2 linked regions of the Methylosarcina fibrata AML-C10 genome follow. The protein of the gene in region 1 interacts with the protein of each later gene in a pairwise test. Links are inferred from orthologs where the notes say so. Each region holds a gene or a part of one and is shown in the gene's direction. Other genes may lie near its edges.

Evidence for each region.
Region 2: the proteins of tsaE (region 1) and rlmB interact in binary tests that used the Escherichia coli proteins (3 or more experiments, as listed by UniProt). The link is inferred for Methylosarcina fibrata AML-C10 from one-to-one orthologs.

Annotation. Positions count from the first base shown.
Region 1 is NZ_KB889965.1:4,203,018-4,206,334, forward strand. The notes cover bases 180-3,178. They hold tsaE (tRNA (adenosine(37)-N6)-threonylcarbamoyltransferase complex ATPase subunit type 1 TsaE), read left to right. Parts: upstream 180-1,455; coding sequence 1,456-1,902; downstream 1,903-3,178. Other genes in these bases: A3OW_RS0119705 (bifunctional ADP-dependent NAD(P)H-hydrate dehydratase/NAD(P)H-hydrate epimerase), read left to right, coding at 180-1,456; A3OW_RS0119715 (N-acetylmuramoyl-L-alanine amidase), read left to right, coding at 1,961-3,178. In the rest of the region: more of A3OW_RS0119705, read left to right, coding at 1-179; more of A3OW_RS0119715, read left to right, coding at 3,179-3,214. UniProt on the Escherichia coli protein: Required for the formation of a threonylcarbamoyl group on adenosine at position 37 (t(6)A37) in tRNAs that read codons beginning with adenine.
Region 2 is NZ_KB889965.1:35,073-38,345, forward strand. The notes cover bases 109-3,063. They hold rlmB (23S rRNA (guanosine(2251)-2'-O)-methyltransferase RlmB), read left to right. Parts: upstream 109-1,188; coding sequence 1,189-1,938; downstream 1,939-3,063. Other genes in these bases: A3OW_RS23635 (hypothetical protein), read right to left, coding at 109-170; A3OW_RS27520 (hypothetical protein), read right to left, coding at 291-455; A3OW_RS0100185 (integration host factor subunit beta), read left to right, coding at 533-856; ccmA (cytochrome c biogenesis heme-transporting ATPase CcmA), read left to right, coding at 2,016-2,639; ccmB (heme exporter protein CcmB), read left to right, coding at 2,639-3,063. Outside these bases: more of A3OW_RS23635, read right to left, coding at 1-108; more of ccmB, read left to right, coding at 3,064-3,273. UniProt on the Escherichia coli protein: Specifically methylates the ribose of guanosine 2251 in 23S rRNA.

The DNA of each region.
Region 1 (3,317 bases):
ACTTCCCGTCACTCTGTACCGCGCCGCGCAAGTCCGCGAACTGGACCGGATTGCGATCGAGGATTTCCATATTGCCGGTTACGAACTGATGAGCCGGGCCGGCGAGGCGGTTTTTCAGGTTCTTCGTCAACAATGGCCGAATGCGCAGTCGCTGGCCGTTTTTTGCGGCAGCGGCAATAACGCGGGAGACGGGTACGTCGTCGCCAGAAAGGCGCTGGAGTCGGGAATGAAAGTGCGGGTTCTGGCGCTGTCCGATCCTGAAACTCTCAAAGGCGACGCACTGACGGCTTACCGTGACTTTTGCAAGGTTTCGGGAACCGTGTCGGCGTATCGGCCCGGATTGCCCTTGGAAGCCGATGTGATTGTGGATGCCTTGCTGGGAACCGGTCTGGATCGCCCGGTAACGGGAGGATACGCCGAAGCGATTCGGGAGATCAACGGGCTCGATGTCCCCGTGATTGCCGTCGATATCCCTTCCGGGCTGCATGCCGACACCGGCAACGTCATGGATTGTGCGGTCAAGGCGACGTATACGGTCAGTTTCATCGGCCTCAAGCAGGGATTGTTCACCGGCTCTGCGCCCGAGTACGCCGGCGAGATCGTCTATTTTTCTCTGTCGGTTCCGGAAGCGGTGTTCCGGCGGGTATCTTCGAACGTCACCCGCGTCGTGGCGAAACCCTTGCCCCTCCGTGACCGGTGCGCTCATAAAGGCCAGATGGGGCACGTGTTGATCGTCGGCGGCGACCAAGGATTCAGCGGCGCCGCGCGCATGGCCGGGGAGGCCGCGTTGCGGGTCGGCGCCGGTCTGGTCAGCGTGGCGACCCGGACCGAACACGCAGGACTGATGAACCTGAACCGGCCCGAATTGATGTGTCACGGCGTGGCGGCGCCGGAGCAATTGACGGGATTGCTGGAAAAGACCGACGTGATCGCGGTGGGGCCGGGTTTGGGCCAGAGCGACTGGGCCAAAGCGCTGTGGGCGTCCGTCCTCGAATCGCAAAAACCGTTGGTGGTGGATGCGGACGGGCTGAACCTGCTGGCGTCTGCCGGTGTAAGGAAACCGAACTGGATTTTAACGCCGCATCCCGGCGAAGCCGCCCGATTGTTAGCCAGCGCAACGGCTGAAATTCTTCGCGATCGATTTGAGGCTGCCCGGGCGTTGCAGTCGCGCTACGGCGGCATCACCGTACTGAAAGGGGCCGGAACCTTGGTCGCCTCCTCGGACCGAGTTGCGGTCTCGGGCACCGGCAATCCCGGCATGGCCTCGGGCGGCATGGGCGACGTGCTGTCGGGAGTGATTGCCGGCCTGCTGGCGCAAGGGTTATACTTGCAGGAGGGCGCGGAGCAGGGCGTTTATCTGCACGGCATGGCGGCCGATCTGGCCGCCGCCAAAGGCGGAGAGCGGGGGCTGCTGGCTACCGATTTGATGCCTTATCTCAGACAATTGGTCAATTGATGCAGCGTTTTTTGCACAACGCGGAGGAAACGGAACAGGTCGGGGCGAAGCTTTACTCTTTATTGCCGGCGCAATGCGTGATTTATCTCGAAGGCGATTTGGGCGCCGGTAAGACGACGCTGGTGAGAGGTTTTTTGCGGGCGGCCGGTTTTTCGGGGGCGGTCAAGAGCCCTACCTACACGCTGGTGGAAGAATATACGCTGGCTCATCGGAAGGTGTTTCATTTTGATTTATATCGCCTTACCGATCCAGAAGAACTGGAATGGATAGGCATCGGAGATTATTTTTCGGAGGACTGCACCTGTTTTATCGAATGGCCGGACATGGGCAAAGGTTACGTCCCAGAGCCCGATTTGGCGATCCGTTTGTCTTTCGATAAAGAAGGGCGGCTTTTGCTTCTGGAGAAAGTTTCCGAGGACTTGAAAAAAATAATAACCGGCCTGTAAAAACATGGAGATACTGCTATAATTTAAATCGGATTATCATTTCATTTTTGTGGTGGTTATGCGTATTTCCTGCAAAGCTCTCATTCTGTCTGGATCACTGTTTTTCTCTCTGGCGGGACAGGCGCAGTCGGTCGATGTGAGTTCCGTGCATTACTGGACGGCACCCAAGCGGGCCCGGATGATGATCGATGTGTCTTCGCAGCCCGATCACCGGGTCGAGTTGTTGGATCAACCTCCCCGTCTGGTCGTCAACATCCGGAATGCCCATCTGGATCACGCCTTGGGTCAACCGCCGGCCGAGCATCCCTTGTTTTCCGGGGTGCGGGCAACCCAGAAAGGCGAAGACGTCAAGATTGTCGTCAATTTGAAAAAACAGGTCAGTCAGAACAGTTTTACATTAAAACCGAACAAAATGTACGGTCATCGCCTGGTGGTGGATTTGACCGAGGTGAGCCCCGGCGCCGCCGATTCCCGGGATACGGAAACAGCCGTTCCGGTTAAGGCCGGAGCCGCGGCGGTTAAGCCGGTCCGCTTGAAAAAACAGGCGGACAAAGACGTTACCGAGACTTCGAACAACATCCTGCCGGTATCCGGAAAAGCCAAGGACGTTATCGTTGCAATCGATGCGGGGCACGGCGGCGACGATCCGGGTGCCCATGGTTCCAACGGGACCGAAGAGAAGAAAGTCGTTTATTCCATTGCTCGCAAACTGGAATCGTTAATCAACAGCCAGCGCGGAATGAGGGCGGTGATGGTTCGCAAGGGCGATTATTACGTTGCACATAGAAAAAGAATGGAAATCGCCCGTGCCGCCAGGGCCGACTTGTTCGTTTCAATCCACGCCGATGCGTTTAAAAATACCCATGTCAAAGGGGCTTCGGTATTTACTCTATCGAGCAGTGGCGCCTCCAGCGAAGCCGCCCGTTGGCTGGCCGACAGCGAGAATGCTTCCGATCTGGTCGGGGGCGTCAGCCTGGACGACAAGGAAGAAGTCCTGGCTTCGGTATTGCTTGATCTATCGCAAATGGCCACTCAGGAGGCCAGCGTTAACGTGGCCAAACACGTACTGAAGCATTTTCAGGACATCGGCGAGCTGCATTTCGACAGTGTCCAAAAAGCGGGTTTTCTGGTGTTGAAATCGCCCGACATCCCGTCCATTCTGGTTGAAACCGGCTTTATCTCGAACCCTTCGGAAGAGCATAAACTGAAAAACAGCGCGCACCAGTCAAGAATCGCTCTCGCTATTTTCAAGGGCGTGCGCGACTATTTCAAACAATACTCTCCAGTCGATACGCGAGTGGCCGGATTGTAACCCGGCAAGTAGTGCCGGGGCTGCGCAAGATGTCACGCAGTCCTCGGCGCCGCCGGATATCAAACAAGATTTCAATTTCTTTCGGTTATCTGAGGAAAAAACG
Region 2 (3,273 bases), 4.2 Mb from region 1 along the record:
CCGGCAGCGGCATTTTTCAGGACAATCTGGAAAAATACCGAAGGCAACTGTTTTTGTTTATTGTGCAAATGAATGCCGGCGGCATGGCCCGCTTCGTGGTAGGCAATCCTGTAAATCAAATCTTGAGAATCGACCGATTCTGTCGTCGGCAAGCAGTCGTTTCGCTTCATGGTCATCCCCGAAGAGAGAAAAAAGAAGCGGCCTGGTTTGGCACCGGCCGCCATTGAGGAAGGATACTAATAACAACTCTGGGCCCTTTAGGAGGAGCGCATCCAGGAGTCGAAAATAGATTACCCGGCAAAGCAGAGCTTGAAAACGTGGCAAATTGCCGCGCGGCATTTTGCCGCTTTTTTTGGCATGAATAGTGCTCTTACTAGCTGATTAAGCAAAGCAATTACCTGAAAACCAGCGATCTTTTCATCTAAACGGCCTATCTCTGATAAAAACTGGGGCATTTGCCGCATCCAAATGGGGCATAACCCGTATTTTTACTTTTCTGAGCAAATGCCTTGCTCGGGAGGGAAAAGTGACCATGACAAAAGCAGAACTTATTGAAACTTTAGCCAAACGACAGATTCATCTGGATAAAGCCGACGTTGATTCGGCGGTCGACTGCATCCTGGACCTCATCAGCGAGGCCCTGGTGGCCAATCAGCGCATTGAAATACGCGGGTTCGGCGCTTTCTCGCTGCGGTATCGGGCGCCCCGTCAAGGACGAAATCCGTTTTCGGGCGAAATGTTGAATTTGCCGCCGGCCTATTCCGTCCATTTCAAACCGGGAAAGGAGCTGAGGCAGAGGGTCGACGAGTCCCGCCTGACTTGCCCCATCGTCATCAAGAATACGACTCGAACGTAGCTGTGCATCCTCGATCCGGCCGGCAACAGCCGGATCCTTACTCCTCGCGGCTTGTACAGGAAATTCGGCAATCTTTTCCGTCCGGTGAACAGCGGCGTGGGCCGTGTCATTCCTCTTTCGGAAGATCAGCCTCCGCGAGCCAATTTGCGGTGCCGAGGCTTGCCGCAGCCGGAAAGACGGACGCTGGCTGCGGAAAGCAATGAAGTAACAGGCGCCTTCCATGTACTCAGCCGGTAAAGCCGGGTACAATGTGCCGCAATCGATATTTCCGACGGGCTCAGGCCCGGCCCGATCCGCTCGGTGCGAAACCAGAGCCATTGAGAATTCACTGAATGAAATCAAGTAAATTATGGGGTCTGCACTCGGTCCAGGCCGCGTTGCACCATACGCCGAACAAAATCAACAAGGTCTGGATCGACCGGCAAAGGCAAGACAAACGTTTGGCACAACTGCTGGATGAATTGGCGGGGCTCGGCATCGAGCCCGAAAAGGCCGATAGAAAGAAACTGGACCGTTTGTCGGAGGGCAACAATCATCAAGGCGTGGTCGCCGAAGTCGAACTGCCCGCCGAATTGTCGGAGAGCGAACTTAAAACGGCGGTCGAGAGTCTTGCGGCAACTCCCTTATTTCTCGTGCTCGATAACGTTCAGGACCCTCATAATCTCGGAGCCTGTCTAAGATCGGCCGACGCGACGGGCGTACATGGTGTTATAATAACCCGGGATAACGCTGTCGGCATCACGCCCACGGTATGTAAAGTCGCCTCCGGTGCGGCCGAAACGGTGCCGGTTTATCAGGTGACCAATTTATCCCGTACCCTGCGCTGGCTAAAGGAGCGGGGGATATGGGTGGCCGGCGCGGCGGGCGACGGTTCGCAAAGCCCTTACCAGACCGATTTAACGGTGCCTCTGGTCCTGGTGATCGGCGCCGAAGGCAAAGGCATGCGCCGGCTGACCCGCGAACACTGCGATCTGCTGCTGTCCCTGCCGATGCAGGGGCAGGTGGAAAGCCTTAATCTGTCGGTGGCTACGGGCGTTTTATTGTATGAGATTCTGCGTCAGCGTTCGGTTAGCCCGGCGTGAGGATAAAACAGAATACCCTCAATTAAATCGAATCGATCTTGAACTAACGACAGTACCTTTTTGTCTTGCTTCATCGGATGAGTGAATATAATACCAGGTCGCTCCAGGCCGTCGGTCTGAGCTGTAGCCGCGACGATCGGCTGTTGTTTGACGGATTGAATTTCGAGCTGACGCCGGGACAGGTCCTGTTGCTGGAAGGCAGGAACGGCAGCGGCAAGACTTCCTTGCTGCGAATACTCTGCGGTTTTCGCGAGGCCGATGCCGGACAGGTGCTCTGGTGCGGAGATTCGATCAAAAACGCTCAGTATTATGCCGACATGGCCTACGTCGGCCATCTGGACGGCATCAAAAAGGAATTGACCGTGCAGGAAAATTTAATGGTGTCCCTGGCGTTGAGTCGGCCCGGAGTTTATTCGATCGAGCAGGCTTTGGCCAAGGTGCGGTTGTCCGGCTATGAGGATGTTTTGGTTCAGTCCCTGTCTGCCGGCCAGAAACGGCGTTTATCGCTGGCCCGTTTGTTGATAACTGACAATCATTTATGGATACTCGATGAGCCTTTTACCTCGCTCGATAAAGAGGGCATCGCCCTGATTGAAACCCTTATGATCGAACATTGCATGAACGGCGGCATGATCGTCTTGACCTCGCATCATGACCTCGACCTGCACAGTGCACCCGTACAACGCATCCATTTATCCTGATGTCTTTAACCCGGGCTTTTTGGGCCGTCATTCGGCGCGATCTGATATTGGCTTTCCGGAGACGTTCGGAAATGATCAATCCACTGCTGTTTTTTATTCTGGTCATTACGCTGTTTCCGTTGGGGATCGGCGCCCAGCCTAATTTACTGGAAGCAATCGCACCGGGCATCATCTGGGTTTCGGCCTTGCTGGCGGCGATGCTGTCGCTGGACAGTCTGTTCCGTTCCGACTTTGACGACGGCTCGTTGGAACAGATTTTACTGAGCCCGCATCCGGCTTCCGTTCTGGTGTTGGCGAAGGTGTTTGCGCACTGGCTGGTGACCGGTTTGCCGCTGGTGCTGGTGGCGCCGCTGTTGGCGATGTTTTTGGGGCTGCCGCAGCAGTCCTTGGCCATTTTGCTGCTGACCCTGCTGTTGGGCACGCCGGTATTGAGCCTGATCGGCGCGATCGGCGTGGCATTGACCGTAGGACTCAGACGGGGCGGCATGATTTTGTCGTTGCTGGTGCTGCCGTTGTATGTGCCGGTGCTGATATTTGCCGGCAATGCGGTGTCCATGGCGGGCAGCGGTCTGCCGGTGGATGCCCAGATCAGCATTCTGATCTCCATTCTGTTTCTGGCGCTGGTGCTGGCTCC